Regions from separate parts of the Dryocola baronae genome, predicted to be linked through region 2. Evidence: predicted binding sites of a transcription regulator. Region 2 holds the regulator's gene; each other region holds the start of a gene.
The links. Region 2 encodes LexA, which represses DNA repair genes until DNA is damaged. Its sites were predicted from a motif close to TNCTGTATGTACATACAGNA; they were not measured.

Region 1: the regulator LexA is predicted to act here: its motif matches at 3,342-3,361, upstream of rmuC (DNA recombination protein RmuC).
Region 3: the regulator LexA is predicted to act here: its motif matches at 2,919-2,938, upstream of ACSPHG_RS14175 (DinI-like family protein).
Region 4: the regulator LexA is predicted to act here: its motif matches at 2,128-2,147, upstream of ACSPHG_RS08900 (arabinose ABC transporter substrate-binding protein).

The regions. Positions count from the first base shown of each region.
Region 1 is NZ_JBINNY010000001.1:218,403-225,664, forward strand. It holds gene metE (5-methyltetrahydropteroyltriglutamate--homocysteine S-methyltransferase) at 1-1,402, shown strand, start outside; gene ACSPHG_RS01030 (dienelactone hydrolase family protein) at 1,433-2,260, opposite strand; gene udp (uridine phosphorylase) at 2,510-3,271, shown strand; gene rmuC (DNA recombination protein RmuC) at 3,405-4,844, shown strand; gene ubiE (bifunctional demethylmenaquinone methyltransferase/2-methoxy-6-polyprenyl-1,4-benzoquinol methylase UbiE) at 4,930-5,685, shown strand; gene ubiJ (ubiquinone biosynthesis protein UbiJ) at 5,699-6,304, shown strand; gene ubiB (ubiquinone biosynthesis regulatory protein kinase UbiB) at 6,301-7,262, shown strand, end outside.
Region 2 is NZ_JBINNY010000001.1:333,271-340,532, forward strand. It holds gene plsB (glycerol-3-phosphate 1-O-acyltransferase PlsB) at 16-2,445, opposite strand; gene ACSPHG_RS01575 (diacylglycerol kinase) at 2,629-2,997, shown strand; gene lexA (transcriptional repressor LexA) at 3,117-3,725, shown strand; gene dinF (MATE family efflux transporter DinF) at 3,815-5,149, shown strand; gene ACSPHG_RS01590 (CsbD family protein) at 5,388-5,597, shown strand; gene zur (zinc uptake transcriptional repressor Zur) at 5,682-6,200, opposite strand; gene ACSPHG_RS01600 (cupin domain-containing protein) at 6,313-6,810, shown strand; gene ACSPHG_RS01605 (conjugal transfer protein TraF) at 6,989-7,262, shown strand, end outside.
Region 3 is NZ_JBINNY010000001.1:2,965,305-2,972,566, forward strand. It holds gene cspG (cold shock protein CspG) at 103-315, opposite strand; gene ACSPHG_RS14165 (LysR family transcriptional regulator) at 535-1,497, opposite strand; partial or broken gene ACSPHG_RS14170 (MFS transporter) at 1,596-2,850, shown strand; gene ACSPHG_RS14175 (DinI-like family protein) at 2,958-3,200, shown strand; tRNA gene ACSPHG_RS14180 (tRNA-Thr) at 3,289-3,364, opposite strand; gene ACSPHG_RS14185 (DUF1090 domain-containing protein) at 3,545-3,931, opposite strand; gene ACSPHG_RS14190 (ElaB/YgaM/YqjD family protein) at 4,157-4,405, shown strand; gene ACSPHG_RS14195 (SOS response-associated peptidase) at 4,614-5,285, shown strand; gene icd (NADP-dependent isocitrate dehydrogenase) at 5,399-6,649, opposite strand; gene rluE (23S rRNA pseudouridine(2457) synthase RluE) at 6,758-7,262, shown strand, end outside.
Region 4 is NZ_JBINNY010000001.1:1,898,290-1,905,551, forward strand. It holds gene ACSPHG_RS08885 (glycoside hydrolase family 88 protein) at 1-671, shown strand, start outside; gene ACSPHG_RS08890 (DJ-1 family glyoxalase III) at 695-1,252, shown strand; gene ACSPHG_RS08895 (cupin domain-containing protein) at 1,313-1,813, shown strand; gene ACSPHG_RS08900 (arabinose ABC transporter substrate-binding protein) at 2,301-3,290, shown strand; gene araG (L-arabinose ABC transporter ATP-binding protein AraG) at 3,405-4,919, shown strand; gene araH (L-arabinose ABC transporter permease AraH) at 4,934-5,929, shown strand; gene otsB (trehalose-phosphatase) at 6,106-6,912, shown strand; gene otsA (alpha,alpha-trehalose-phosphate synthase) at 6,887-7,262, shown strand, end outside.

The sequences.
Region 1 (7,262 bases), 110 kb from region 2:
TGCCGGTGTGATTAACGGCCGTAACGTCTGGCGTGCCGATCTGACGGAGAAATACGCTCAGCTTAAAAATCTGGTCGGCAAACGCGACCTGTGGGTGGCCTCGTCCTGCTCTCTGCTGCACAGCCCGATCGACCTCAGCGTTGAAACCCGCCTGGATGCGGAAGTGAAAAGCTGGTTCGCCTTCGCCCTGCAAAAATGCGCCGAGCTGGCGCTGCTGCGCGACGCCCTGAACAGCGGCAACACCGAAAAACTGGTTGAGTGGAGCGCGCCGATTCAGGCTCGCCGTCACTCACAGCGCGTGCATAACGCCGCCGTGGAAAAACGCCTGGCCGCGATTACCGCCCAGGACAGCCAGCGTCAGAGCGACTACACCGCTCGCGCAATCGCCCAGCGGCAGCGCTTTAACCTGCCTGCCTGGCCGACGACGACTATCGGCTCATTCCCGCAGACCACCGAAATTCGCGGCCTGCGCCTGGACTTCAAAAAAGGCAATCTGGATGCCAACAACTACCGCACCGGTATCGCCGAGCACATCAAACAGGCGGTAGCCGAGCAGGAACGCCTGGGCCTGGACGTACTTGTCCACGGCGAAGCAGAGCGTAACGACATGGTGGAATACTTCGGCGAACACCTGGACGGCTTCGTCTTCACCCAAAACGGCTGGGTGCAGAGCTACGGCTCCCGCTGCGTGAAGCCGCCGGTTGTCATCGGCGATATCAGCCGCCCGGAAGCCATCACCGTTGAGTGGGCGAAGTACGCGCAGTCCCTGACCGACAAGCCGGTAAAAGGCATGCTGACCGGGCCGGTGACGATTCTGTGCTGGTCATTCCCGCGCGAGGACGTCAGCCGCGAAACCATCGCGAAGCAAATCGCTCTGGCGCTGCGCGACGAGGTGGCGGATCTGGAAGCGGCAGGCATCGGCATCATTCAGATTGACGAACCGGCGCTGCGCGAAGGTTTACCGCTGCGCCAGTCCGACTGGCAGGCGTACCTGGAGTGGGGCGTGGAAGCCTTCCGCCTGAACGCCGCAGTGGTGCGCGACGATACGCAGATCCACACCCACATGTGTTACTGCGAGTTTAACGACATCATGGATTCCATCGCGGCGCTGGATGCGGACGTGATCACCATCGAAACGTCCCGCTCGGATATGGATCTGCTGGAGTCGTTCAAGGAGTTTGAATACCCGAACGAAATCGGGCCGGGCGTGTACGATATTCACTCGCCAAACGTCCCAAGCGTGGAATGGATTGAAGCCCTGCTGAAGAAAGCGGCGGAGTCCGTCCCGGCAGAACGCCTGTGGGTCAACCCGGACTGCGGCCTGAAAACCCGCGGCTGGCCGGAAACCCGCGCCGCGCTGGCGAATATGGTGAAGGCCGCGCAGAATTTGCGTAACGCATAAAAGAATTGCCCCTCAATCGAGGGGCATTTTTTACTTCTTCACGCCGTAACGCTCAAACCACTTCAGCATCCTTTGCCAGCCGTCTTTTGCCGACTCTTCATGGTAGCTCGGGCGATAGTCCGCGTTAAATGCATGACCCGCATCCGGGTAGACGATAATTTCCGAATGAGCATTTGCGGCGCGCAGCGCCTGCCGCATGGTTTCCACGCTATCTTGCGGAATGCCCGTGTCCTGCCCGCCGTACAGCCCTAATACCGGGGCATTCAGATTGATGGCGATATCGACCGGATGGTGCGGCGAGTTCAGCGTTTTCTCGCCAACCAGCTTGCCGTACCAGGCCACGGCGGCCTTAAGCTGCGGGTTATGCGCGGCGTATAGCCATGCAATACGTCCGCCCCAGCAGAAGCCGGTGACCATCAGGCGATGCGCGTCCCCGCCGTTGCGTGAAGCCCAGTTGGCGACGTGATCGAGATCCGCAAGCACCTGCGCGTCCGGTACTTTCGAAACCAGCCCGCTGAACAAGGTGGGGATATCGGCATAATCATTCGGATCGCCCTGGCGGAAGTACAGTTCCGGCGCGACGGCCAGGTACCCTTCCAGCGCAAGACGGCGGCAGACGTCGCGAATGTGCTCATGTACGCCAAAAATTTCCTGAACCACAATCACGACCGGCAAGGGGCCTGCCGCATTTTTCGGGCGAGCGTGGTAGGCGGGCATGTTGTCGCCTTGAGTAGGAATCGATGTCTCGCCCGCCTGGATAGTCTCCTCCGGCGTGTGGACAACGGTTGATGCAAGCGGCGATGCGGCCGGTGCGAAGGTTCCGCCCGGCCCGTTGTGTGTGGATTGCTCTTCTTTCATTGGCATTCTCCGTTAGCGCAGTGGGATAACTATAGCCAGGATTAGTAGCATCACCGGATGGCAAAAAACGTTCTTTGTGCCTGATATCTGAACAAGTGCAGTCTGATATGTGATGCTTATCACTAATCAGATTGAAAATGATGTAATTTGTTTCATTCAAAGTGAAATGCGTCACGAAATTATGTTCAGTGGTTCTGTAAAGTACCGCTTTGCGGCGTAAGCCAACCCTACTCAACAGAGGAGTCTGTTATGTCCAAGTCTGATGTTTTTCACCTCGGCCTCACTAAAAACGACCTGCAGGGGGCAACGCTTGCTATCGTCCCGGGCGATCCGGAGCGAGTTGAAAAAATCGCCGCGCTGATGGACAAGCCGGTCAAACTGGCTGCCCACCGCGAATTCACCACCTGGCGTGCTGAGTTAGACGGTAAAGCAGTGATCGTTTGTTCTACCGGTATCGGCGGCCCGTCTACTTCAATCGCCGTTGAAGAGCTGGCTCAACTGGGCATTCGCACTTTCCTGCGTATCGGCACTACCGGTGCGATTCAGCCGCACATTAACGTTGGTGATGTCCTGGTGACTACCGCGTCCGTGCGTCTTGACGGTGCCAGCCTGCACTTCGCGCCAATGGAATTCCCGGCGGTTGCCGACTTCGCGTGTACTACCGCGCTGGTAGAAGCGGCGAAATCCATCGGCGCCAACACCCACGTTGGCGTAACCGCTTCCTCCGACACCTTCTACCCGGGCCAGGAGCGTTACGACACCTTCTCAGGCCGCGTGGTTAGCCGCTTCAAAGGCTCCATGGAAGAGTGGCAGCAGATGGGCGTGATGAACTATGAAATGGAGTCCGCGACCCTGCTGACCATGTGTGCAAGCCAGGGCCTGCGCGCCGGGATGGTTGCCGGTGTTATCGTTAACCGCACCCAGCAGGAAATCCCTAACGCCGAAACCATGAAGCAGACCGAAAGCCATGCCGTGAAGATCGTCGTTGAGGCCGCTCGTCGCCTGATCTAGTCCCTCCAAAGCCGGTGAAAGCCGGCTTTAATTTACGCTTTGCGTAACACCTCGCAGGAAATTCCTTTTCATCTGGACATTTATACAGCAGAATTTTACCTTGCTGGTGATTGGCGTGGATGCAGGAGGCGAAGTGGATATCTCAATATTGTTCGGGCTGGGCGTTGCTCTGGTAGGCGTTTTGACAGGCTGGCTGCTGGCAAGCTTACGGGCGGCACAGCGGCAATCGGCCCTGTACGAAGAGCAAAGAGAAATCTACGGTGAGCTCAAAGCGGCTCGCCAGGAGCTGATCCAGCAGCAACACTGGAAAGAAGAATGCGAACAGCTTAACCGCGAGCTGCGCAACCAGCTTGAAATCAACAGCGCCCAGGAAGCCGATCTGCGCGAATTAACCACGCTGCTTGAGCAAACCCGCCTGCACGCCGAAGACAAGCACCGTCAGATGATCAACAGCGAGCAGCGCTTAAGCGAGCAGTTTGAAAATCTCGCCAACCGCATTTTTGAGCAGAGCGGGCGCAGGGTCGAAGAGCAAAACCGCCAGAGTCTGAACGGCCTGCTGACGCCGCTTCGCGAACAGCTCGACGGCTTTCGCCGCCAGGTGCAGGACAGCTTCGGGCAGGAAGCGCGCGAACGTCACACCCTCACGCATGAAATCCGTAATCTCCAGCAGCTTAACGCGCAGATGGCGCAGGAAGCCCTCAACCTCACCAAAGCGCTGAAAGGCGACAATAAAACCCAAGGGAACTGGGGCGAAGTCGTGCTGACCCGCGTGCTGGAAGCCTCCGGCCTGCGCGAAGGGCACGAATACCAGACCCAGGTGAATATTCAGCTTGAAAACAACAGCCGCATGCAGCCTGACGTTATCGTTCGCCTGCCTCAGGGCAAAGACGTGGTTATCGATGCCAAAATGACGCTGGTGGCCTACGAGCGCTATTACAATGGGGACGATGAACTAACCCGCGATAGCGCTATCAACGAGCACATTGCGGCCATTCGCAACCACATCCGCATGCTGAGCCGTAAAGACTACCAGCAGCTTCCCGGCCTGCGTTCGCTGGACTATGTTCTGATGTTCATCCCCATCGAACCCGCATTCTTATTGGCCATCGATCGCCAGCCGGAGCTCATCAGCGAAGCGCTGAAGAACAATATCATGCTCGTCAGCCCAACCACCCTGCTGGTGGCGTTGAGAACCATTGCCAATTTGTGGCGTTATGAGCACCAGAGCCGCAATGCGCAACAAATTGCCGAACGGGCGGGCCGCCTGTATGACAAAATGCGGCTGTTCGTTGACGACATGTCCGCCATCGGGCAAAGCCTTGATAAGGCGCAGGATAACTATCGGCAGGCGATGAAGAAACTGGCCTCCGGGCGGGGAAATATCCTCGTGCAGGCCGATGCCTTCCGCGGGCTGGGCGTTGAAGTAAAGCGCGAGATTAATCCGGATTTGGTCGAGCAGGCGCGGCAGGAAGACGAAGATAACGCGGCGCGTATTGGGCATGAGCTCGATGAAGAAACCCATCAGGACAGCAGCTTAGACGAGCGTAAAATTGCCGGTGAGCGTCAGGCTTAAGCACACACAGACGGCTTGAAGCATAGGGCTTTAGCGCCCATTCTGTTACACTTCACGTACATTTTTTTGATAAGCAGGCAATGAGATGGCTGATGAATCCCAGGAAACAACACACTTTGGCTTCCGCACCGTAGCGAAGGAGCAGAAAGCCGATATGGTGGCTCATGTGTTCCACTCTGTGGCCGCAAAATACGACGTCATGAATGACCTGATGTCGTTTGGCATTCACCGTATCTGGAAACGTTTTACTATCGACTGCAGCGGCGTGCGTCGCGGGCAGCGAGTGCTTGATCTGGCCGGGGGTACCGGCGATCTGACGGCAAAATTCTCCCGACTGGTCGGTGAAACGGGTGAAGTTGTGTTGGCGGATATCAACGACTCTATGCTGAAAATGGGCCGTGAAAAGCTGCGCAACATCGGCGTGGTGGGTAACGTGAGCTACGTTCAGGCGAACGCCGAAGCGCTGCCGTTCCCGGATAACCATTTTGACTGCATTACCATTTCCTTTGGCCTGCGCAACGTCACCGACAAAGAAAAAGCGCTGCGTTCGATGTACCGCGTGCTGAAGCCGGGTGGCCGCCTGCTGGTGCTTGAGTTTTCCAAGCCGATTATCGAGCCGCTAAGCAAAGCCTACGATGCCTACTCGTTCCATATCTTGCCGCGCATCGGCGAGCTGGTTGCCCAGGACGCGGAAAGCTACCGCTACCTGGCGGAGTCCATCCGCATGCATCCCGATCAGGACACTCTGAAGGCGATGATGGAAGACGCTGGCTTCGAAAACACCACCTATTACAACCTGACCGCCGGGATTGTTGCCCTGCACCGTGGCTACAAATTCTGACCGGGAGCTGCTGATGCCATTTACACCGCTTGTGACCGCCGGTCTGGAAAGCGTGCTGAATACCTTTCTGTGGCGCGACCGTGGGCTGAAATCTGCCCGCCAGCGTCTGATGGGCAAAGTGCTGCGCGTTGAGCTCAAAGAGTTCGCGGTACCTCTGGTGCTGGTCTTCAGTGAGCAGCAGCTTGACGTGCTGGGCGAGTGGGAAGGCGAGGCGGATTGCCGGGTAATCACCCGTTTAGCCGTCCTGCCAAAACTGCGTGACCGCCAACAGCTGACCGCGCTTATTCGCAGCGGCGAGCTGGAAGTGCAGGGCGACCTGCAGGTTGTGCAAAACTGGGTTGCGCTGATGGACCTGGCGGAGTTTGACCCGGCTGAGCTGCTCGCGCCGTACATCGGCGATATTGCAGCGGAAGGCATCAGTAAAATTGTGCGTGGCGGCGGCAAGTTGCTGAAAAAAGGTTTTAGCCGCAATCAGCAGTATCTTGCCGAAGCCATTACCGAAGAGTGGCGCATGGCGCCAGGCCCGCTTGAAGTGGCCTGGTTTGCCGAAGAAACGACCGCCGTTGAACGCGCAGTCGACGCCCTGGGCGCGCGGCTGGACAAGCTGGAGGGCAAATGACGCCAGGAGAAATTCGTCGTCTCTACTTCATCATTCGTACCTTCCTCAGCTATGGCCTTGATGAGCTCATTCCCCGCATTCGCATCACGCTGCCGCTACGCATCTGGCGGCGCACGCTGTTCTGGATGCCAAACCGGCACAAAGACAAGGAATTAGGCGAACGTCTGCGCCTTGCCCTGCAGGAACTCGGGCCGGTGTGGATCAAATTTGGGCAGATGATGTCCACGCGCCGCGATTTGTTCCCGCCGCTGATTGCCGATCAGCTGGCAATGCTGCAGGACCGCGTTGCGCCTTTTGATGGCGAGCTGGCAAAGAAACAAATTGAACAGGCGATGGGCGGTATTCCCGTCGAAACCTGGTTTGATGATTTTGACATCACGCCTCTGGCTTCCGCTTCTATCGCGCAGGTTCACACCGCTCGCCTGAAAGAGAATGGCCGCGAGGTGGTGATCAAAATTATTCGCCCGGATATTTTGCCGGTCATCAAAGCCGACATGAAGCTGATTTACCGGCTGGCGCGCTGGGTGCCGAGGCTGCTACCGGATGGGCGGCGCCTGCGTCCGATGGAGGTGGTGCGCGACTACGAAAAGACCCTGATAGACGAGCTGAACCTGCTGCGCGAATCGGCGAACGCCATTCAGCTACGCCGCAACTTCGAAAACAGCCCGATGCTCTACGTGCCGGAAGTGTTCTCCGATTACTGTAGCCAGGACATGATGGTTATGGAGCGGATTTACGGCATCCCGGTTTCGGATGTTGCGATGCTTGAAAGCCAGGGCACGAACATGAAGCTGCTGGCTGAACGTGGCGTGCAGGTGTTCTTTACTCAGGTATTCCGCGACAGCTTCTTCCACGCGGATATGCACCCCGGTAATATTTTCGTCAGCTACGAGCACCCGGAAGATCCGCAGTATATCGGCATCGACTGCGGCATCGTGGGTTCGCTTAACAAAGAAGA
Region 2 (7,262 bases):
ATCCGCCATCTATATCTACTCCACCGCAACCTGCGACGTTGCACTCTCAATCGTTAAGCGCACGTCCGATGTCACGAGATCTGCCAACATCTGGTAAACCTGCATGGTTTGCGTCGGCTCCGCGTCGCCGGTATCGCTGATATAGCCTTCATCGCGCAGCGTCAGCACCAGCGAGGTGAAGACCGCCTTGTCGAAGAACTCCGGCGCGTTGATACCGTGCAGCATCGACAGACGCTGGGCCACGGTGCGGCTTTCGCGTTCGAGAGTGCCACGGTTAATCGACGGGTTGGCGCTCAACAGCCAGAAGGTGATGGCATAACGCTGCAGCGTTTCGCGCACGCCCGCAGCCAGCAGCTGCAGAGTACGGGAACGTGCCGGGTTAATCTGCACCTCTTCACCGCTGACGGTCACCAGACCCTGGCGCACCATCTCGTTCACCAGCGCGTCGATTTCAACGGCCAGATCTGCCTTTTCCCAGCGCAGGAACAGCTCGGCTTTCAGCATTGGATAGAGCACTTCAACCTGGCGCAGCAGCTCGGCCCTGTCGATATGACGGTGCTGGGTGATAATCGCGGCAAGCAGCGACGGCAGCACCAGCATGTGCATGATGTTGTTGCGATAGTACGTCATCAGCACGGCCTGCTCGCGCGGCAGAATGATGATGTCGCCGATTGTGTCTTTTTCGACTTCGAACTTATTCATCTGCAGCGCGTGGTCGATAAGCGCGTCGGCGGACTGTTCCGGAGCGGTTGCGTCCGGCGAGTACGGCACGTTGCGCAGCAGGCTCAGGTAGCAGTCGAGCTGCTCCGTTAGCTGTTCACGGGTCAGCGAGCGCTGGCGTGACGCTAACAGCGCGGTGCAGCACAGGTTCATGGCGTTGGCCGCCCCTGCGTTGTTAATGCGCACCATCAGCTCGGCGGCGATTTCGTTCACCGTTGGCGTTAACCACGCCGGGCGCACCGCTTCGATCGGATCGATTGAGTCGCGCCATTCCGGCACGCGCTGGTTCAGGAAGGTCATCAGCGGCATAGGTTCGCCGAAGTTAACGTAGCCCTGGCCCAGATTACGCAGCTTGCTCAGGCCGCGCAGCATCGACATAAAGCCTTCTTTCTCTTTCGTCGCGCCGCGCAGTTCCTTGGCGTAGGTGCCCACTTCCATCACGTGTTCGTAACCGATGTAAATCGGCACCAGCGTAATAGGGCGGGTACCGCCGCGCAGCATGGCCTGAATCGTCATCGACAGCGTGCCGGTTTTCGGGTCAAGCAGGCGGCCGGTCCGCGAACGGCCCCCTTCCACGAAGTATTCCACCGAATAGCCACGGCTAAACAGCTCGCCGAGATATTCGCGGAACACGGTGGAGTACAGCTTGCTGCCCTTAAAGGTACGACGAATAAAGAACGCGCCCAGGCGGCGGAAAATCGGGCCAGCCGGCCAGAAGTTCAGGTTGATGCCCGCCGCGATGTGCGGAGGCACCAGCCCCTGGTGATAAAGCACATACGACAGCAGCATGTAGTCCATGTGGCTGCGGTGGCAGGGCACATACACGATTTCATGGCCGTCGTGGGCGAGCTGGCGCACGCGCTCGGCGTTGTGAACGTTGATGCCCTGATACAGGCGGTTCCACGTCAGGCCCAGCACGCGGTCGGTCAGGCGCACGGCTTCATACGAGAAGTTCGCCGCAATCTCTTCCATAAGCGCGACCGCGTTTTGCTGGGCCTTCTCGTGGGAGATTTTCTTACTGCGCGCTTCATCTTCGACCGCTCGCGCGATTGCTTTTGATGCCAGCAGTTTATTAAACAAATCCTGACGCACCGGCAGGCGCGGCCCGACGGTGGCTAAACGCTGGCGAGCAAAGTGCATGCGCGCTACGCGAGCCAGTTTTTGGGCGATTTTTTTATCCGTGCCGTGGTCGGTTGCCATCTGGCGCAGAGAGACCGGCGCGGAGAAACGCACAAAGCTATCGCGACCAAGCCAGGAAACCGCGAAGAATTTCTGAACGCCGTTGAGCATTTTTAACGGCGGGTTGATTTCGCCTTTCTCACGGCCCGGCGAACGGCCAAACATCACCGATACCGGCACCATCTGAACGTCCAGATTCGGGTTATTGCGGTGCAGATCAAGATAGTCGTGGAAGAGCTTAATTGACTCTTCTTTCGGCGTGTAATAAGTGAAGACGCGCGGGCCACCGTGAATAAAGACATAGCGCGGCAAAACCGCTCCGTCGATTTCAAGCGGTTCCAGCGGGTCGGGTAAATCATGTGCGAGGCATTGCGCGCGTAGCGTCAACAAGTCTGCCTTAGAGTTATAAGGCAGAACGTACATAATTGGGCGAGTTGTATCCAGGCCCAGTTCGGCTTGTGGATCAGCCGGTATGGACTTGCTTTTTACCAGGACGCCTAATGGTAAATTAAGTAATTTGTAGTAGATTCTTGGCCAGCCTGACATAAACGATGTAAAGCCTCAGGTTAATAATGCAAATTCGCCGCAAGAATATCAGAAACTGCATAAGATTTCTGTGGCGTTGCGATTTTACCCACCATCCTCCTGGTTGCCGTTTCCATGGCAGAAACCTGAAGAAGGTGGGCACTGATAAGCATTGACGCTTTTATTTTAAAAAGGTTTCCAAAAATGGCGAATAACACCACTGGGTTCACTCGTATTATCAAAGCCGCGGGCTATTCCTGGAAGGGCCTGCGCGCCGCCTGGATAAACGAAGCCGCCTTCCGCCAGGAAGGGGTTGCCGCGGTTATCGCTATCGCCATTGCCTGCTGGCTGGACGTTGACCCTATTACCCGCATTCTGCTTATCGGCTCCGTTGTGCTGGTTATGATTGTTGAAATTCTCAACAGCGCCATCGAAGCGCTGGTCGACCGCGTGGGCACGGATTACCACGAGCTTTCAGGCCGGGCGAAGGATATGGGTTCCGCCGCCGTATTGATCGCTATTATCCTCGCAGTTGTCACCTGGGTCACGCTGCTGTGGCAGCATATGCGCTAATTTGCGAGAGGCTTTCCAGATTGCGATAAGTGCCTGGTTTTTTGCTCAATTTGTGGTTTCAAATTCGCCTTTGACTGTATATACTCACAGCATAACTGTATAAACACCCAGGGGGCGGAATGAAAGCTTTAACTACCAGGCAGCAAGAGGTGTTTGATCTCATTAGGGATCATATCAACCAGACCGGCATGCCACCTACGCGTGCCGAAATTGCTCAACGTCTGGGGTTCCGTTCTCCAAACGCTGCAGAAGAGCACCTTAAGGCGCTGGCTCGTAAGGGCGTAATCGAAATTGTCTCGGGTGCCTCACGCGGCATCCGCCTGCTGGTTGAAGAAGTGACCGGCATTCCTCTGATTGGCCGCGTTGCCGCCGGTGAGCCGCTGCTGGCGCAGCAGCACATAGAAGGCCATTACGACGTTGACCCGTCCCTGTTTAAGCCTAATGCAGACTTCCTGCTGCGCGTAAGCGGCATGTCCATGAAAGACATCGGTATTCTCGACGGCGACCTGCTGGCGGTACACAAAACTCAGGACGTGCGTAACGGCCAGGTGGTTGTGGCGCGTATCGACGACGAAGTGACCGTCAAACGTCTTAAGCAACAGGGCAATACCGTGCAGCTGCTGCCGGAAAACAGCGAGTTCGAACCTATCATCGTCGATCTCCGCGAGCAGAACTTCAGCATTGAAGGCCTGGCCGTCGGCGTGATCCGCAACGGCGACTGGCTGTAGTCCCGATTACGTGCCCTCGCACTAGGTGATGCGCGCCCGCCGCGCATCACCGTCAAACTTCGTGTCTTTTACTCGTCCTGGAACCCCCCATGCGTTTCTTCTCGACGACGGATAAAGCGCTCTGGCGCCTCGCGTTACCGATGATTTTCTCCAATATCACCGTGCCCCTGCTGGGCCTGGTCGATACCGCCGTTATTGGTCATCTGGACAGCCCCGTTTATCTCGGCGGCGTGGCGATTGGCGCAACGGCAACCAGCTTCCTCTTTATGCTGCTGCTCTTTCTGCGCATGAGCACCACGGGCTTAACGGCCCAGGCCTTTGGCGCGAACAACCCGGCGGCGCTGGCCCGCGCGTTGGTTCAACCTTTGCTGCTGGCGCTGGTCGCCGGTATCGCTATCGTCGCGCTGCGCTACCCGCTGATTACGCTTGCCTTAAATATCGTCGGTGGGAACGAGCAGGTGCTAGAGCAGGCTCGGCGCTTCCTCGAAATCCGTTGGCTAAGCGCCCCCGCTTCTTTAGCAAACCTCGTGCTGCTTGGCTGGCTGCTCGGCGTGCAGTATGCCCGCGCCCCGGTGATCCTGCTGGTGGTCGGCAACGTGCTGAACATCGTGCTCGATCTCTGGCTGGTGATGGGCCTGCATATGAATGTGCAGGGCGCGGCGCTGGCAACGGTGGTTGCGGAATACGCTACCTTTATCATCGGCCTGCTGATGGTGAAAAAGGTGCTGGGCATGCGCGGCATCGACTTTACGATGCTAAAAAATGCCTGGCGGGGGAATGTCCGCCGTCTGCTGGCGTTAAACAGGGACATCATGCTGCGCTCGCTGCTGCTGCAAATCTGCTTCGCCTCGGTGACGATTCTGGGCGCGCGTCTGGGCAGCGAAGTGGTGGCGGTCAACGCCGTGCTCATGACGCTGCTGACGTTTACCGCCTACGCGCTGGACGGCTTTGCCTACGCCGTGGAGGCGCATTCAGGGCAGGCCTATGGCGCACGTAACGGCGGCCAGCTGCTTGACGTATGGCGGGCGGCCTGCCGCCAGGCGGGTATTGTCGCCCTGAGCTTCGCGGTTGTGTACGCGCTGTTTGGTGAAAACATTGTCGCCATGCTTACGTCACTGCCGGAGCTACAGCAGCAGGCGGACCGCTATCTGCACTGGCAAATTGTCCTGCCGGTGGTGGGGGTGTGGTGCTATCTGCTCGACGGCATGTTTATTGGCGCAACGCGCGGTGCCGAGATGCGCAACAGTATGGCGATTGCGGCATTGGGCTTTGGCCTGTCGTTACTGAGCGTGCCATGGCTTGGTAACCACGGCCTGTGGCTGTCAATTGCGGTATTTCTTGCACTGCGTGGACTGTCTCTCGGCTGGATTTGGCGTCGCCACTGGCGGCACGATACCTGGTTTGCAGCTGAAAGTCATAGATAGTTACAACTCCTGACGAGGCTTTAATCACCGCCTAACACGCTGATTTAACGCAATGTTCTGTGGTTAGTCAGCGTGTTGCCCATCACCCCGATGGTTCAATATTCTTAATTACCGCTTCGATGCCAGATCCTTGACTACAATTATTATCACGTCCAGCAGATAGTGAGTGACAGCCAGCTGGCTCCACTCGGACGATATTAATTTTGTGATATTTAACCGAACGATGAGGATCTAAATTATGAATAAAGACGAAATCGGCGGTAACTGGAAACAGTTCAAAGGCACAGTGAAAGAAAAATGGGGCAAGCTGACCGACGACGACATGACCGTCATTGAAGGTAAACGCGATCAGCTGGTTGGTAAAATCCAGGAACGCTACGGCTCTTCTAAAGAAGACGCTGAAAAGGAAGTTGTTGACTGGGAAACCCGTAACAAATACCGCTGGTAGTTTGCATAACCCTCAGTTGTGCTAACCCTCAACGGCTACCCGGCCCTGGTACAAGGATGTACCGCACTCCCTTCTTATTTTAAATCAGCGTACTTTTTTCTTAATCAGCACCGAATGGTCATGGCTGCTGCACCCATCTTTGTGGCTACAGGCTTCTACTTCGGCACACGCTGAACATAATCCATGCGCTTCAATCACGTTATGACGCAGTGCAAAGCCCATTTTAGCGGCGAGCTTGTGCATAATGTCCTCTACGCCCTGAGCGGCTTCTTCCTTCACCACACCACAGCGTTCGCAGATAAACATGGCTGAAGAATGCGTTGGCTGGTCAATCAGATTACACAGCACATAGCTGTTAGCCGACTCCACGCGGTGAACAAAGCCCTGCTCGAGTAGGAAATCCAACGCGCGATAAACCGTTGGCGGTTTGGCCTGCGGCTCGCTGGCGCGCAGTAAATCCAGAAGATCGTAGGCGCTGATGGCGCCGGTCTGTAGTGTCATCAGACGCAGCACTTCAAGACGTTGCGGCGTCAGGCGTACATTGCGCTGCGCACAAAGCTTTTCAGCCTGCGCTAACACATGTTGTGAAGTCGTCGTATCCATCAGCATTCCTCGGTTTATTAACTTCCCACTTTACCATAAAAGCATTAAAAACGCCGAATGCTGGTCCATAATGACGGCTGACCCTGTTGAATTTTTGCCCACGGGAGTGAGCATGCAAAAACCAGACTGTATCCGCCACTGGCGCGAGCTAGAAGGCGCGGATGATTCCACCTATCCAGACAGCAACGAGCTATTTTCCATTGGTGCACCGCTCGCCCGCCGCCTGGGCCTGAACCGGCTTGGCATTCATCATGAACGCCTGCTGCCAGGTCGCCGCACATCGTATCCACACGCCGAAAGCAGCGAAGAAGAGTTTGCCTACGTGCTCGAAGGCCATCCGCAGGTATGGATAAACGGCAATCTCTATCAGCTCGAACCGGGGGATAGCGTTGGCTTCCCGGCGGGCACCGGCATCTGCCACACCTTTATTAACAACACGGAACACGAGGTGCGTCTGCTGGTCGTCGGCGAAGCTAACAAAGACGAAAACCGCATTTATTACCCGATGAATTCCAGCTACGCCGCCACGCGCAAAGACAGGTGGATTGACCATCCGCCGCAGTTTTTTGGCCCGCACGACGGGCGGCCTTCACGCAAACCGCAGAAGTAAACTATAAATAAACCTGCAAGGAAATTATGAAACCATAACCCGCATGGATAGAAACGGGATTCCTATGGGTGAAACAGCCCGCTTTTAGGTTCGTTATTCACAGCAATAGTCCGCCCCTGTTGAGCTTAACTGGCAGGGGCTAGTTATTACATCTGATTAACAGACGGACGAGCGGTGAATGAAAAAAATTAAAACTCTGGTGGCGCTTAGCGCCGCATCTTTTTTTGTGGCAAATCAGGCCAGCGCGGCTGGCACATGGGCTGAAGCCCGCAGTGACGCTATGGGTGGGACAGGGGTTGCCTCCGGCAGCTACGGAAGCGGGGCGCTAATCAACCCGGCGCTGCTTGCCCGTTCGCATGAAGAGGATAACGTCAGCGTTATTTTCCCTTCCGTCGGGGCGCAAATCACCGACAAGGACAATCTTCAGGATGAAATCGACGACATCAGCGATA
Region 3 (7,262 bases), 2.6 Mb from region 2:
CAGATTAGGCAAAAATGCGCGCGGGTAAGTACGGTCCCAGAAACGCAAAAACCCGCCATCGGCGGGTTTTTTATTCGCTGAAAACAGCGAGCGTCTTAAGACTTACAGAGCAACTACGTTTGCTGCTGCTGGGCCTTTAGCGCCGTTCTCGATAGAGAACTCAACTTTCTGACCTTCGTCCAGAGTTTTGAAATCATTGCTCTGGATGGCAGAGAAGTGTACGAACACATCTTTGCTACCGTTGTCAGGAGTGATGAAGCCGAAGCCTTTTTCAGCGTTAAACCATTTTACTAAACCAGTCATTTTATTAGACATAGATACTTCCTCAATATATTTGGCCATTTAACATGGCGAACGTGGTCTGTATTGCAGATCGTTTCTTATTCAGGCACTTAGGAGGAGACTCACGAAGAAGGGTATCTATGGTGAACTGCTTTACTAAAACTGCTTTCATAAGGTCTGTGTTCCAAACCGATGGCGCATTTACGCATGCCTATCCCCCCTTAGCAAGACTTATTTTCCCCGACCGCCTGTCTATGTCCTTGTTGCCGCTTCGTTTATCACGCCTGCAGGCCTAGTCCCAGTAAGGCTGGGCATCACCGCCTTCATCATCTCAATAAATTTCCTTAAGCGAGCCGGATAGTAGCTCGCGTAAGGGTAAAGGAGATAAATCGGCAGCGGCGCGGCCTGCCAGTCGGGCAACAAATGCTGCAAAGCGCCCTCTTGCAGATCGTCCTGCACCACCCAGGATGAAACCATTGCAACGCCAAGCCCGTTTAGCGCCGCCTTGCGTACCGCGTACAGACTGTCGGTGCTCAACCTTGGTGAGATAGCAAACCGGGCGGTTTCTCCGCTCGCCAGATGGTGCAGGACGACCTCATTGCGATAAAACGTGTTGAGCGCAATCCACGGCAGGTCGGCGAGGTTCGCCACATCCTCAACCACCGCGCTGTTCGCCAACAGCGAGGGAGCGGCAACAACGATGCGCGGCACCTCGGCCAGTAAAACCGCCACCACGTTGGGATCGGTAACTGCGCCAACATGGATCGCGCAGTCTACGCCTTCGAGAATAAAGTCTGGCGAACGATCGTTGAGTATCCATTCGATGCGCATTTGCGGATAGCGGCCCAGATAGTCGCCCAGCGGCGCAATCATCTGATCCTGCCCAAAGGCGTGCGGCGCGCGAACGCGCAATACCCCGACCGGCTCATCCCGCGCGGCGCTGACCTCATCCTCCATGATTTGCCAGTTTTCAATCAGCCTGCGCGCGTGCTGATAGCAGCGTTCGCCGTCGTCCGTCAGCTTCATGGTATGGGTGGTGCGCTGGATGAGCTTAACGCCGAGCGCCTGTTCCAGCCCCTGCAGCCGGCGGCTGATGGTGGGCTGCGACGTTCCCAGCTGCGCTGCGGCAGCCGATAGACTGCCGCTCTCCACGATACGCACGAAGGTTTGCAGCAGGGCTATGCGGTCGCCGGTCTGAATAATCTTTTTGTTCATGCGCCAAGTGTATAACAGTTTTACGCTCGCGGGGGCTACAGCGTATGTTCAGAATCGTGAAGAATGGCCCCACACCCACACTCTCGGAACGAACCGTTATGAGCCAGCTTTCAGCCACACCAGACGCAACGCCCGCCGTAGGCGGCACGCTGTCGAACAAAATTGTTTTTCTTCTTGCCGCCGGGGCGGGCCTGAGCGTGGCCTCGATTTATTACAGCCAGCCGATGCTGGGCATTATCGGCACCGCGTTCAAAACCGGCGTTAGCGATATTGGGCTGGTTCCGATGCTCACCCAAATAGGCTATGCGCTGGGGATTCTGCTGCTCGCCCCGCTGGGCGACCGCTTTGACCGCCGCCGCATTATCCTCGTAAAAGGATTGCTTCTGACCTTGACCCTGCTGCTCTGCGGATTCGCCTCAACATGGCACCTTCTGCTGCTGAGCAGCCTGGCGATTGGCCTGCTGGCGACGGTGGCGCAGGATATTATTCCGGCGGCGGCAACCCTCTCTTCCGACAGCAGCAGAGGCAAAACGGTAGGGATGGTGATGACCGGTCTGCTGGCGGGCATTCTTTTATCGCGCGTGTTTAGCGGCGTCGTCGCCGAGCTTTTTGGCTGGCGTAGCGTTTATGCGATTGCGGCGGCGGGCGTTGGGGTTATCACGCTTGCCATCTGGCGCGCACTGCCCTCTTTTAAACCTGAAACGACGTTGCGCTACCCAGCGCTTTTAGGTTCGCTGGGCAAGCTGTGGATGGCCTACCCGGCCCTTCGCCGCGCCGCGCTCGCCCAGGGCCTGCTGTCGGTTGCCTTTAGCGCGTTCTGGTCAACGCTCGCCATCATGCTTGCCGAACGCTATCACCTTGGCAGCGCGGTTGCCGGTGCTTTTGGCCTGGCGGGTGCCGCCGGCGCGCTGGCTGCGCCGCTTGCGGGAGCGCTTGCCGACCGTCGCGCTGGCTGCGCCGCTTGCGGGAGCGCTTGCCGACCGTCGCGGCGCTAACTTCGTCACCCAGGTGGCCTCGGCGATTGTGGTAGCCTCCTTTGCCCTGATGTTTGTGATGCCGCTGCTGCCGGTTTCGGCCCAGCTTACGGTCATCGTCATCAGCGCGATTGGCTTTGACCTCGGCATTCAGGCGTCTTTAGTCGCGCACCAGACGATTATCTACGCCATTAACCCGGCCGCCCGCAGCCGCCTGAACGCCATCATGTTTACCGTTGTTTTTATCGGCATGGCGGCAGGCGCGGCGCTTGGGAGCAAAGCGCTCGAGAACTTTGGCTGGTCGGGCATGGTTGCGCTTGCCACGCTTGCCGCAGGCGGCGGTTTGGCTATTCGACTGCTAACTAAATCAAGGTCATAACGGGTAAGCGGGCGTTAGGCGCCCGCCAATCGCTTAGATCTTTCATAATCCTTGCATTTTCACCATTTTACTGTATATAAATACAGTTTTCGCAAAAGGGATTCACAATGTACGTTGAACTGGTTTACGACAAACGAAACGTGGCAGGCCTGCCGGGCGCAAATGAAAAGATTCTTGCGGAGCTTACCCGCCGGGTGCATGAAATCTTCCCGGAAGCAGACGTTAAGGTTAAGCCGATGCAGGCGAACGCCGTTAACAGCGACTGCACCAAAAATGAGAAAGAAAAGATTAACCGTCTGGTTGAAGAGATGTTCGACGAAGCGGATTTTTGGCTGGTGACCGAGGAATAGACATGAGAAAAACAACGATAGTTTTAATTGTCGTCGCCATCGTGGTTTGGGTTGCGAGTATGCAGGGTTGGATATAGCAGAAGAGAAATGGTGCCGACTACCGGAATCGAACTGGTGACCTACTGATTACAAGTCAGTTGCTCTACCTACTGAGCTAAGTCGGCATAGGGGCGCATCCTACACAAACTCCCTGAGGGATGCAATTGCCCCTGATACCGTTCGATTAAAAATAAAGCATATATTATCAATTAGATTGGCCGATTTTGACCCGCGTCAATCGTCGCTCGCTCTTTCAACTGCTTAAGCGCGCCTGTGCCGATAAACGCGGGGCCACGGCTACCCGATTATTGCGTGAGCTTAGCCTTCGCTTCGGCCAGTTCTTGTTCCGCGTCTGCGAGCTTGTCGGCTTTCTTTTGAATCTTATCGGCCCGCCCGCTGGCCTTCGCTTCCGCCAATTCCTGCGTTCTGTCTGCAACCTTCTGCTGCTTCTCGCGAACGTCCGCTTCACGCTCGGCTTTTAATGATTCATCCGTACAGTGGGCGACCACCTCTGAATAGGCTTTCTCTAAACCAGCAACACGATGCGCGTTGCTGTGCGCTTTCGCGTAAACAATCTGCTGCTGGATGTCGGCTTTTTTGGCTTCACAGCCGGTTAGCGGTGCCTGAGCAAGCGCTGAAAATGCCGGAGCTGCCAGCAGGAGTAATGCCAAAGTTGTTTTTTGAATCGTCATCGCGATCTCCATATTGTTTATTGTTGTTTAGCCACGAGTAGCGTAACGGTGAGATCTTAATTATTTCTTAACGGCTTCACATCTTCCCGGACGGATTTACAGGCCGGACTTTTCGTATTCGTCTTAAAAACGTCACATTCAGGCACTTAAACCCCGCAGCGCCCTGGCAAATCCCGTAGCCCGTCTATACTAAAAGTGAATGTCTAACTCAGGAGTCAGCTAAATATGTTCGAAAAAACGGAAGATAAAGTGAACGAAGCAGCGGGTAAAGTGCAGGAAACCTTTGGCCGTGCGACTAACCGCCATGACGACACCGTTCAGGGTGCCGCTCGCAAATACGCCTCGCAGGCTAGCTATGCCGCTCGCGATGCCGCTGACTCGGTCAGGGATCAGGTAACCTCAAATCCACTGAGTGGCCTTGCCATCGTCGGTGCGGTTGGCGTTGTCATCGGTTTTCTGATTGGCCGTAAGTAATCGTCTGGGGCCGCATTTGCGGCTCCTTCGTTCCATATTGCATAACCCCCCGCCGGATTCCTTTTTCAAACCTCAATTTTCTTTCTACCCAAATCAAAAACGGTAAGCCGCAGACGTTTTCTCAGAAAATCAGTGTCATTTCTCTCTAACAGCTAATCATTCAGCTTACGCCAGCTGCCCTATACTTTTAGTTCTACCGGAGGTGAATATGTGTGGACGATTTGCCCAGGCCCAGACACGCGAAGAGTATCTTGCTTATCTTGCAGAAGAAGCAGAGCGCGACATCCCCTATGATCCCGAACCCATCGGGCGCTACAACGTGGCGCCAGGCACCCGTGTATTGATACTTTCTGAACGCGATGAAAAGCTGCACCTTGATCCGGTCATGTGGGCTTACGCGCCCGGATGGTGGGATAAACCACCGCTTATCAATGCGCGAGTAGAAACTGCGGCCACCAGCAGGATGTTTAAACCGCTCTGGCAGCATGGCCGCGCAATCGTCTTTGCCGACGGCTGGTTTGAATGGAAAAAGGAAGGCGACAAAAAACAGCCTTACTTCATTCATCGCGCAGACGGTCAGCCCATTTTCATGGCGGCGATTGGCAGTACGCCCTACGAACGAGGTAGTGAATCGGAAGGTTTTTTAATTGTTACCGCGGCGGCAGACAAGGGCCTGATTGATATTCACGATCGTCGACCTCTGGTTCTGACTCCTCAGGCGGCGCGTGAATGGATGAAGCCGGATGTCGGTGGCAAAGAGGCCGAGGATATTACAGAAGAGGGTGCGGTAGAAGCAGATAAATTTCTGTGGCACCCCGTGAGCAAAGCAGTGGGCAATATCAAAAACCAGGGGGCGGAACTTATTATGCCAATTTACTAGCCGATCTGATTACCCCTGCTTGCGCCCGTTCATCCCGATCGTTTCATTTCGAATAATGATAAAAAAAACGGGAACCGTCAGGTTCCCGTTCGTCACGCATTCAGAAAATCTGATTACATGTTTTTAATGATAGCGTCACCAAACTCTGAGCATTTCAAGAGCTTAGCACCTTCCATCAGGCGTTCGAAATCGTAGGTTACGGTTTTAGCGTTAATCGCGCCTTCCATACCTTTCACGATCAGGTCTGCCGCTTCGAACCATTCCATATGACGGAGCATCATTTCCGCGGAAAGGATAATGGAACCTGGGTTCACCTTATCCTGGCCTGCGTATTTTGGTGCGGTGCCGTGGGTGGCTTCAAACAGCGCGCATTCGTCACCGATGTTAGCACCTGGTGCGATACCGATACCGCCAACCTGGGCTGCCAGGGCGTCGGAGATGTAGTCGCCGTTCAGGTTCATACAGGCAATCACGTCGTATTCCGCCGGGCGCAGCAGAATCTGCTGCAGGAATGCGTCGGCGATAACGTCTTTAACAACGATCTCTTTGCCGGTGTTTGGGTTCTTGATCTTCACCCACGGGCCGCCATCGATCAGCTCACCTCCGAACTCTTCGCGCGCAAGCTGGTAACCCCAGTCTTTAAAAGCGCCTTCGGTGAATTTCATGATGTTGCCTTTGTGCACCAGGGTCACTGAATCACGGTCGTTGGTGATTGCGTAATCGATGGCCGCACGAACCAGGCGCTTGGTGCCTTCTTCGGAGCAAGGCTTGATGCCGATACCGCAATGCTCTGGGAAACGAATTTTCGTCACGCCCATTTCATCGCGCAGGAATTTGATAACTTTTTCTGCTTCGGCGCTGTCGGCCTTCCACTCGATGCCCGCATAGATATCTTCAGAGTTTTCACGGAAGATAACCATGTTGGTCAGCTCTGGGTGTTTAACCGGGCTTGGCGTGCCCTGGTAGTAGCGCACCGGGCGCAGGCACACGTACAGGTCAAGCTGCTGACGCAGCGCAACGTTCAGAGAACGAATACCGCCACCGACCGGGGTAGTCAGCGGGCCTTTGATGGCAACGCGGTAGTCACGAATCAGATCCAGAGTTTCTTCTGGCAGCCAGACGTCCTGGCCATACAGTTGGGTAGATTTTTCGCCGGTGTAGATTTCCATCCAGGAAATTTTCCGCTCGCCTTTGTAGGCCTTCTCCACGGCGGCATCCACCACTTTGATCATGGCTGGCGTTACGTCTACACCGATACCGTCACCCTCAATAAAAGGAATGATTGGGTTGTGAGGAACGTTCAGTTTGCCATTTTGCAGGGTGATCTTCTTACCTTCCGCCGGAACTACTACTTTGCTTTCCATTAACCTCTCCTTCGAGCGCTTCTGGTTTTTTGTTAATGATTTGTAATATGCGAGCTCATACTACTCGAATATCAGGCCCGCGCCAATCACTCATGAATTTCCGTTATAATGCGTCAATCCACCCAGCCTGAAAACACTATGAACAAAACTTCTTTTAGAAATCACCAAGTTGAACGATTCAGCAGCCGACGCACCGCTAAAAAAAAGCCGAACGCTGGACCGAAGCGGCTGGTTATCTTCAATAAACCCTACGATGTGCTACCGCAGTTCACCGACGAATCTGGGCGCACCACGCTGAAAGATTACATCCCGTTACAAGGTATTTATGCCGCAGGCCGCTTGGATCGCGACAGTGAAGGTCTGCTGGTGCTCACCAACGACGGCCCGCTGCAGGCGCAGCTCACACAGCCGGGCAAACGCACCGGGAAGATCTACTTTGTGCAGGTTGAAGGTGCGCCGACCGAAGAAGCGCTGGCCGCATTACGCACGGGCGTGGAGCTAAACGATGGCCCCACCCAGCCCGCCGGAATCGAGCTGGTTGACGAGCCGGAGTGGCTGTGGCCGCGCAATCCGCCGATTCGCGAACGCAAAGCCATCCCCACCAGTTGGATAA
Region 4 (7,262 bases), 1.6 Mb from region 2:
ACTGCAATATGAACCTGCCGCTGCTGTACTGGGCGAGCGAGCAGACCGGCGACCCGCGCTATGCGCAGGCGGCGACCGCCCACGCCGAGCAGGCCGCGAAGTACATCGTGCGCGAAGACGCCTCGTCGTATCACACCTTCTATATGGACGTGCAGACCGGCGAGCCGCGCTTTGGCAACACGCACCAGGGCTTTAGCGATTCGTCCTGCTGGTCGCGCGGGCAGGCGTGGGGCATTTACGGTTTCCTGCTCAGCTTTCTGCATACCGGGGATAAAAGCATGGTCGAGCTGTCGCGCAGCCTGGCCCACTACTTCCTCAACCGCCTGCCGGAGGACGACGTTTGCCACTGGGATCTGGCGCTGCTCGGCACCGACGCGGTGCGCGACAGCTCGGCGGCGGCGATTACCGCCTGCGGCCTGCTGGAGCTGGTAAAAATCCTGCCGACGCTCGACGAACACCGCGCGCACTATGAGGAGATGGCGCTGCGCATCGTGGGGTCGCTGACCGATAACTACCTGGCGCGCGACGACGAGGCCTGCGAAGGGTTGCTCAAACACTCGGTTTATCATATGGCTAGCGGAAAAGGTGTTGACCAGTGCTGCAGCTGGGGGGACTATTTCTACCTCGAGGCGCTGGCGCGCCTGCGCCAGGTCTGGTACCCGTACTGGTAATTTTTAAGCAAAGGAAAGCCCTAATGAAAAATGTTGCCGTCCTGCTGGCCCCCGGTTTTGAAGAAGCCGAAGCCATTGTCACGATTGATATCCTGCGTCGCCTGAAAATCGACGTGCAAATTGTCTCCTGCGTGGAAACGCGCGCGGTGGTCAGCTATCATGCCATCCCGATGGTGGCCGACACCACGCTCGGCGAATGCTTCGACACCACTTTTGACGCCGTCGTCCTGCCCGGCGGGCCAGAGGGGAGCGTGTTCCTCGCACAAAGCGCAAGCGTTATCGCCTTCGTGCGCCGCCACGACGAGCTGGGCAAACTCATCTGCCCAATCTGTTCCGCCGCGGCCCGCGTGCTGGGCGGCAACGGTCTGTTGAAAGGCCGCCGCTACGTCTGCTCCGGCGATCTGTGGCAACAGGTGACCGACGGCGAATATGTTGATGCCGACGTCGTGGAAGACGGCAACCTGATAAGCGGCAGGGGGCTGGGTAAAGTCTTTGATTTTGCCCTGACCGTAGCGGCGCGCCTTGAAGGCGACGAGGCCCCGGCGCGGGATCACGCGGAGCATATTTATTATCCGTGGTGATGCTTTCCGGCTAATCGTTTTCGCTTTCTATACTTACTCTTTTAGAGCGAGGAGAAAGAGATGGCGAGCGAACTGGAAACCCTGCGTCTGAACCAACCCAGCGGCGGCGTGCCCAACAGCGCGCTGCCGCTGGTGCTTTACCACCACGTATCCCACGAAGAAAATCTTGCCGAGGCGTTCGAAGCGCTTTTCGCGCGCCACGGCTGGCCGCCGCGCTGGCGCTACCCCATTTTTACCTACACCCATTTTCACTCCAACACCCATGAAGCGCTGGGCGTGTTTGCCGGCAGCGCGCGCGTGCAGTTTGGCGGGGAATCCGGGCCGGTGGTCGATCTTTCGCGCGGCGACGCGGTGCTGATCCCGGCGGGCGTGGGGCATAAGCAAATCGAAGCGTCGGAGGATTTTATGTGCGTGGGTGCCTATCCCGACGGCTTCTCGCCGGATAAGTATCTCGACCAGCCGGGGCAGCTCGATGAGGTGAGAGAGAATATCGCCACGGTTCCTAAACCCGAACGTGACCCGGTGACCGGCTCGCGCGACGGGATTAATACGTACTGGTAATTGCGCATATCGGTCCCTTCACCCTCAGGGTGAGGGGACGTTCAGAACGCCCTCATCCCGGCCTTCTCCCCCAGGAGAAGGAGAAAACCGGACGATACTCTCTCCCCCAGGAGAAGGAGCACACCGGACGATACTCTCTCCCCCAGGAGAAGGAGCACACCGGACGATACTCTCTCCCTCTCGAGAAGGAGCGCACCGGACGATCCCCTCTCCCTGAGGGAGAGGGTTAGGGTGAGGGGGGAAATTCAGAACGCCCTTACCATCCCCGCACCGCCTAATCATCATACAAAATCCACTTTTCTTATGGCCTAAATTGCTGAATTTATGCACGGCCTCACTGTAATTCTGCCGTGTGATTCCGCTCTCTTATGGATTATCGCTTTCCGACTACAACTACATCCAGCGCGGCCCAAAACGGACTCTCGTGCTAAAACGTTGTTTTAAATCGACCTTACCCTACGAATAATAAAATCGATCTGGAGTACGCATGCACAAATTTACTAAAACGCTGGTGGCCATTGGCTTTGCGGCGGTTATGTCACAATCAGCTGTTGCGGAAACGATGAAGCTCGGCTTTCTGGTGAAACAGCCGGAAGAGCCGTGGTTCCAGACGGAGTGGAAATTCGCCGATAAGGCCGGGAAAGACCTCGGCTTTGAGGTGATCAAGATTGCCGTGCCGGACGGTGAAAAAACCCTTAACGCCATCGACAGCCTCGCCGCCAGCGGCGCAAAAGGCTTCGTGATCTGTACGCCCGATCCGAAACTCGGCTCGGCTATCGTCGCGAAAGCCAAAAGCTACGACATGAAGGTTATCGCCGTGGATGACCAGTTCGTCACCGCGAAGGGCAAGCCGATGGAAACCGTGCCGCTGGTGATGATGGCGGCGACCAAAATCGGCGAGCGCCAGGGCCAGGAGCTGTTTAAAGAGATGCAAAAACGCGGCTGGGACGTCAAAGAGTCCGCCGTGATGGCGATCACCGCCGACGAGCTGGACACCGCGCGCCGCCGCACCTCGGGTTCGATGGAAGCCCTGAAGGCCGCGGGCTTCCCGGAAAAACAGATCTACAAGGTGCCGACCAAATCCAACGATATCCCCGGCGCGTTTGACGCCGCCAACTCCATGCTGGTGCAGCACCCGGAAGTGAAGCACTGGCTTGTCGTCGGCATGAACGACAACACCGTGCTGGGCGGCGTGCGCGCCACCGAAGGCCAGGGCTTTAAGGCCCCGGACGTGATCGGCATCGGCATCAACGGCGTGGACGCGGTGAGCGAGCTGTCGAAAGCGCAGGCCACCGGCTTCTACGGCTCGCTGCTGCCAAGCCCGGACGTGCACGGCTATAAGAGCAGCGAGATGCTCTACAACTGGGTGACCAAAGACGCCGAGCCGCCGAAGTTTACCGAAGTGACCGACGTGGTGCTGATCACCCGCGACAACTTTAAGGAGGAGCTGGCGAAGAAAGGGTTAGGCGGCAAGTAGGCCATGCGGTGGATGGCGCTTGCGCTTATCCACCCTACAAAAACCCTTCACGTCATCGGAACGTAGGTCGGGCAAGGCGTGAGCCGCCACCCGACGCCATGCAAAAGGTAAACCATGCAACCACAAACTCCGTATCTCTCCTTTCGCGGCATCGGCAAAACCTTCCCCGGCGTGAAAGCATTGCAGGACATCAGCTTTGACTGCTACGCGGGCCAGGTCCACGCCCTGATGGGGGAAAACGGCGCGGGGAAATCCACGCTGCTAAAAATTCTTAGCGGTAACTATGCGCCGAGCCAGGGCAGCATCGTGCTGCGTGGCGAAGAGGTGGCGTTTAGCGACACGACGGCGGCGCTTAACGCGGGCGTCGCGATCATCTACCAGGAGCTGCACCTGGTGCCGGAAATGTCGGTCGCGGAAAACATCTATCTTGGGCAGATCCCGCACAGGGCGGGGTTTGTAAACCGTTCGCTGCTCAACTACGAGGCGCGCCTCCAGCTTGAGCACCTGGGCCTGGATATCGACCCGCAGACGCCGCTGAAATACCTCTCCATCGGCCAGTGGCAGATGGTGGAAATCGCAAAGGCGCTGGCCCGCAACGCCAAGGTTATCGCCTTCGACGAGCCAACCAGCTCGCTGTCCCGCCGGGAGATCGACAACCTGTTCCGCGTTATTCGCGAGCTGCGCGCGGAAGGGCGGGTGATTATCTACGTGTCGCACCGCATGGAGGAGATCTTCGCCCTGAGCGATGCGATCACCGTGTTTAAGGACGGGCGCTACGTGCGCACCTTCGACGATATGCAGCAGGTGAACCACGACTCGCTGGTGCAGGCGATGGTCGGGCGCGACCTCGGGGATATCTACGGCTGGCAGCCGCGCGAACACGGCGCGGAAAGGCTGCGTCTTGAGCAGGTCAAAGCGCCGGGCGTGCGCACGCCAATCTCTTTGCAGGTTCGCTGCGGCGAAATCGTCGGGCTGTTTGGCCTGGTGGGCGCCGGGCGCAGCGAGCTGATGAAGGGGTTATTCGGCGGCACGCGCATCACCGAAGGGCAGGTGTGGATTGACGGCAGCCCCGTTGCCATCAACAAGCCCGGTGACGCCATTCGCGCCGGAATGATGCTCTGCCCGGAAGACCGCAAGGCGGACGGCATCATTCCCGTGCACTCGGTGCGCGACAACATCAACATCAGCGCGCGCCGCAGGCACATCAGCGTGGGCTGCCTTATCAACAACAGATGGGAAAGCGACAACGCCGCTACGCACATCCGCTCGCTGAACATCAAAACGCCGTCGGCGGAGCAGCTGATCATGAACCTGTCCGGCGGCAACCAGCAGAAGGCAATTTTGGGCCGCTGGCTGTCCGAGGAGATGAAGGTGATCCTGCTCGATGAGCCGACGCGCGGCATCGACGTGGGCGCCAAGCATGAAATCTACAACGTGATTTATGCCCTCGCAGCGCGGGGCGTGGCGGTGCTCTTTGCGTCGAGCGACCTGCCTGAAGTGCTGGGCCTCGCCGACCGCATCATCGTGATGCGCGAAGGGGAGATTGCCGGCGAATTGTTGCATGGCAGCGCCAGCGAGCAGCAGGCGCTGAGCCTGGCGATGCCGAAAACCAGTGTGAGTGCCGCATGAGCAAGGGGAACAAAATGTCATCATTTATCAAGTCTGACGGCGAAGCGTCCGGGCCGGGCAGGTCGCAGATGAGCCTCGGGCGCATCTGGGATAACTACGGCATGCTGGTGGTGTTCGCGGTGCTGTTTATCGGCTGCGCGATCTTCGTGCCCAACTTCTCTTCCTTTATCAACATGAAGGGGCTGGGGCTGGCGATTTCCATGTCCGGCATGGTGGCGTGCGGCATGCTGTTCTGCCTCGCCTCCGGGGATTTTGACCTGTCGGTAGCCTCGGTCATTGCCTGCGCAGGCGTGACCACGGCGGTCGTCATCAACATGACCGAAAGCCTGTGGCTGGGCGTGGCGGCGGGGCTGCTGCTGGGCGTGGCCAGCGGCCTGGTCAACGGCTTCGTCATCGCCCGGCTGAAGATCAACGCGCTGATTACCACGCTTGCCACCATGCAGATCGTGCGCGGCCTGGCCTATATTATCTCCGACGGCAAGGCGGTGGGCATCGAAGACGAGCGCTTCTTTACCCTCGGCTACGCCAACTGGCTGGGGTTGCCCGCGCCAATCTGGCTTACGGTAGGCTGCCTGATAATCTTCGGCTTCCTGCTTAACAAAACCACCTTTGGGCGCAACACGCTGGCGATTGGCGGCAACGAAGAGGCGGCAAGGCTTGCGGGTGTGCCGGTGGTGCGCACCAAAATCATTATCTTCGTGCTGTCCGGGCTGGTGTCGGCGGCGGCGGGGATTATTCTTGCCTCGCGCATGACCAGCGGCCAGCCGATGACCTCCATCGGCTATGAGCTGATCGTGATTTCCGCCTGCGTGCTGGGCGGCGTGTCGCTCAAGGGCGGGATAGGTAAAATCTCTTACGTGGTGGCGGGGATATTGATTCTGGGGACGGTGGAAAACGCCATGAACCTGCTGAATATTTCACCGTTTTCCCAGTACGTGGTGCGTGGGCTTATCCTTCTCGCGGCGGTAATTTTTGACCGTTACAAACAGAAGGCGAAGCGGACGGTATAACTTTTTATCACCCTTAACATCAGACAATTCCGAAGCGCAACGCCAGTCCCCACAAGGCCTGGCGATTTATCTTATAAAATTGCGACACCCGTCACCCTGTCTATACTTACATGGCTAATGATAATTTTAAGTTACCGTTCCGGTGACAACGTTACCCATTTAAGGAGGAGCCACAGGTGGCTGAAGTCGTATCTGTACCGCCCTTACTTTCCGGCAACCTAGCCTTTTTCTTTGACCTCGATGGCACTCTGGCAGAAATCAAACCGCACCCGGATCAGGTTTACATTCCGGCCGCCGTGCGCACGCTGCTGCAGAAAATGTCCGTGATGAGCGACGGGGCGCTTGCGCTGATTTCAGGGCGCTCTATGGCCGAGCTGGACAAGCTCGCCACGCCTTTTCATTTTCCGCTGGCCGGGGTGCACGGTGCGGAGCGCCGCGACATCAATGATAAAACCCACGTTGTGACGCTGCCGGCCCCGCTGGTTAAGGCGCTGTACGAGGAGCTAACGGAAATGCTGGCGCTGCTGCCGGGAACCGAGCTTGAGGCCAAGGGGATGGCGTTCGCGCTGCACTATCGCCAGGCGCCGGAAGCCGAAGAAGCCATTATGATGCTCGCGCAAGAGCTTACCGCCCGTTACCCGGAGCTGGCCTTACAGCCGGGGAAATGCGTGGTCGAGCTTAAGCCGCTGGGCATTAACAAAGGCGCTGCAATACGCGCCTTTATGCAGGAAGCACCGTTCAAGGGCCGCACGCCGGTATTTATCGGCGATGACCTCACGGATGAAGCCGGGTTCAAACAGGTCAACGCGCTGGGCGGCCTGACCGTGAAGGTCGGTGCCGGGGAAACCCTCGCGCAGTATCGCCTCGCCAACGTGAGGATGGTTTATCACTGGCTTGGCAAACTTACGCAACATATAGAAAAACAACAAAAGACAGAAACATTACGGGGAGAAGATTATGAGCCGCTTAGTGGTAGTCTCTAATCGCATTGCACCACCAGATGACAAGAAAGCAGGGGCGGGCGGTCTAGCCGTCGGTATTTTAGGCGCGCTGAAGGCCGCAGGCGGGCTGTGGTTCGGCTGGAGCGGCGAGGTAGGCGACCCCGACGCGCCGCTGAAAAAGGTCAAAAAAGGCAATATTACCTGGGCCTCTTTTAACCTGTGTGAAGAAGATTACGAGCAGTATTACCTGCAGTTTTCGAACGCCGTGCTGTGGCCCGCGTTCCACTACCGTTTGGATCTGGTCGACTTCCAGCGTGAAGCCTGGGACGGCTATGCGCGCGTCAACACGCTGCTGGCCGAAAAGCTCAAGCCGCTGGTTGAGGACGACGACA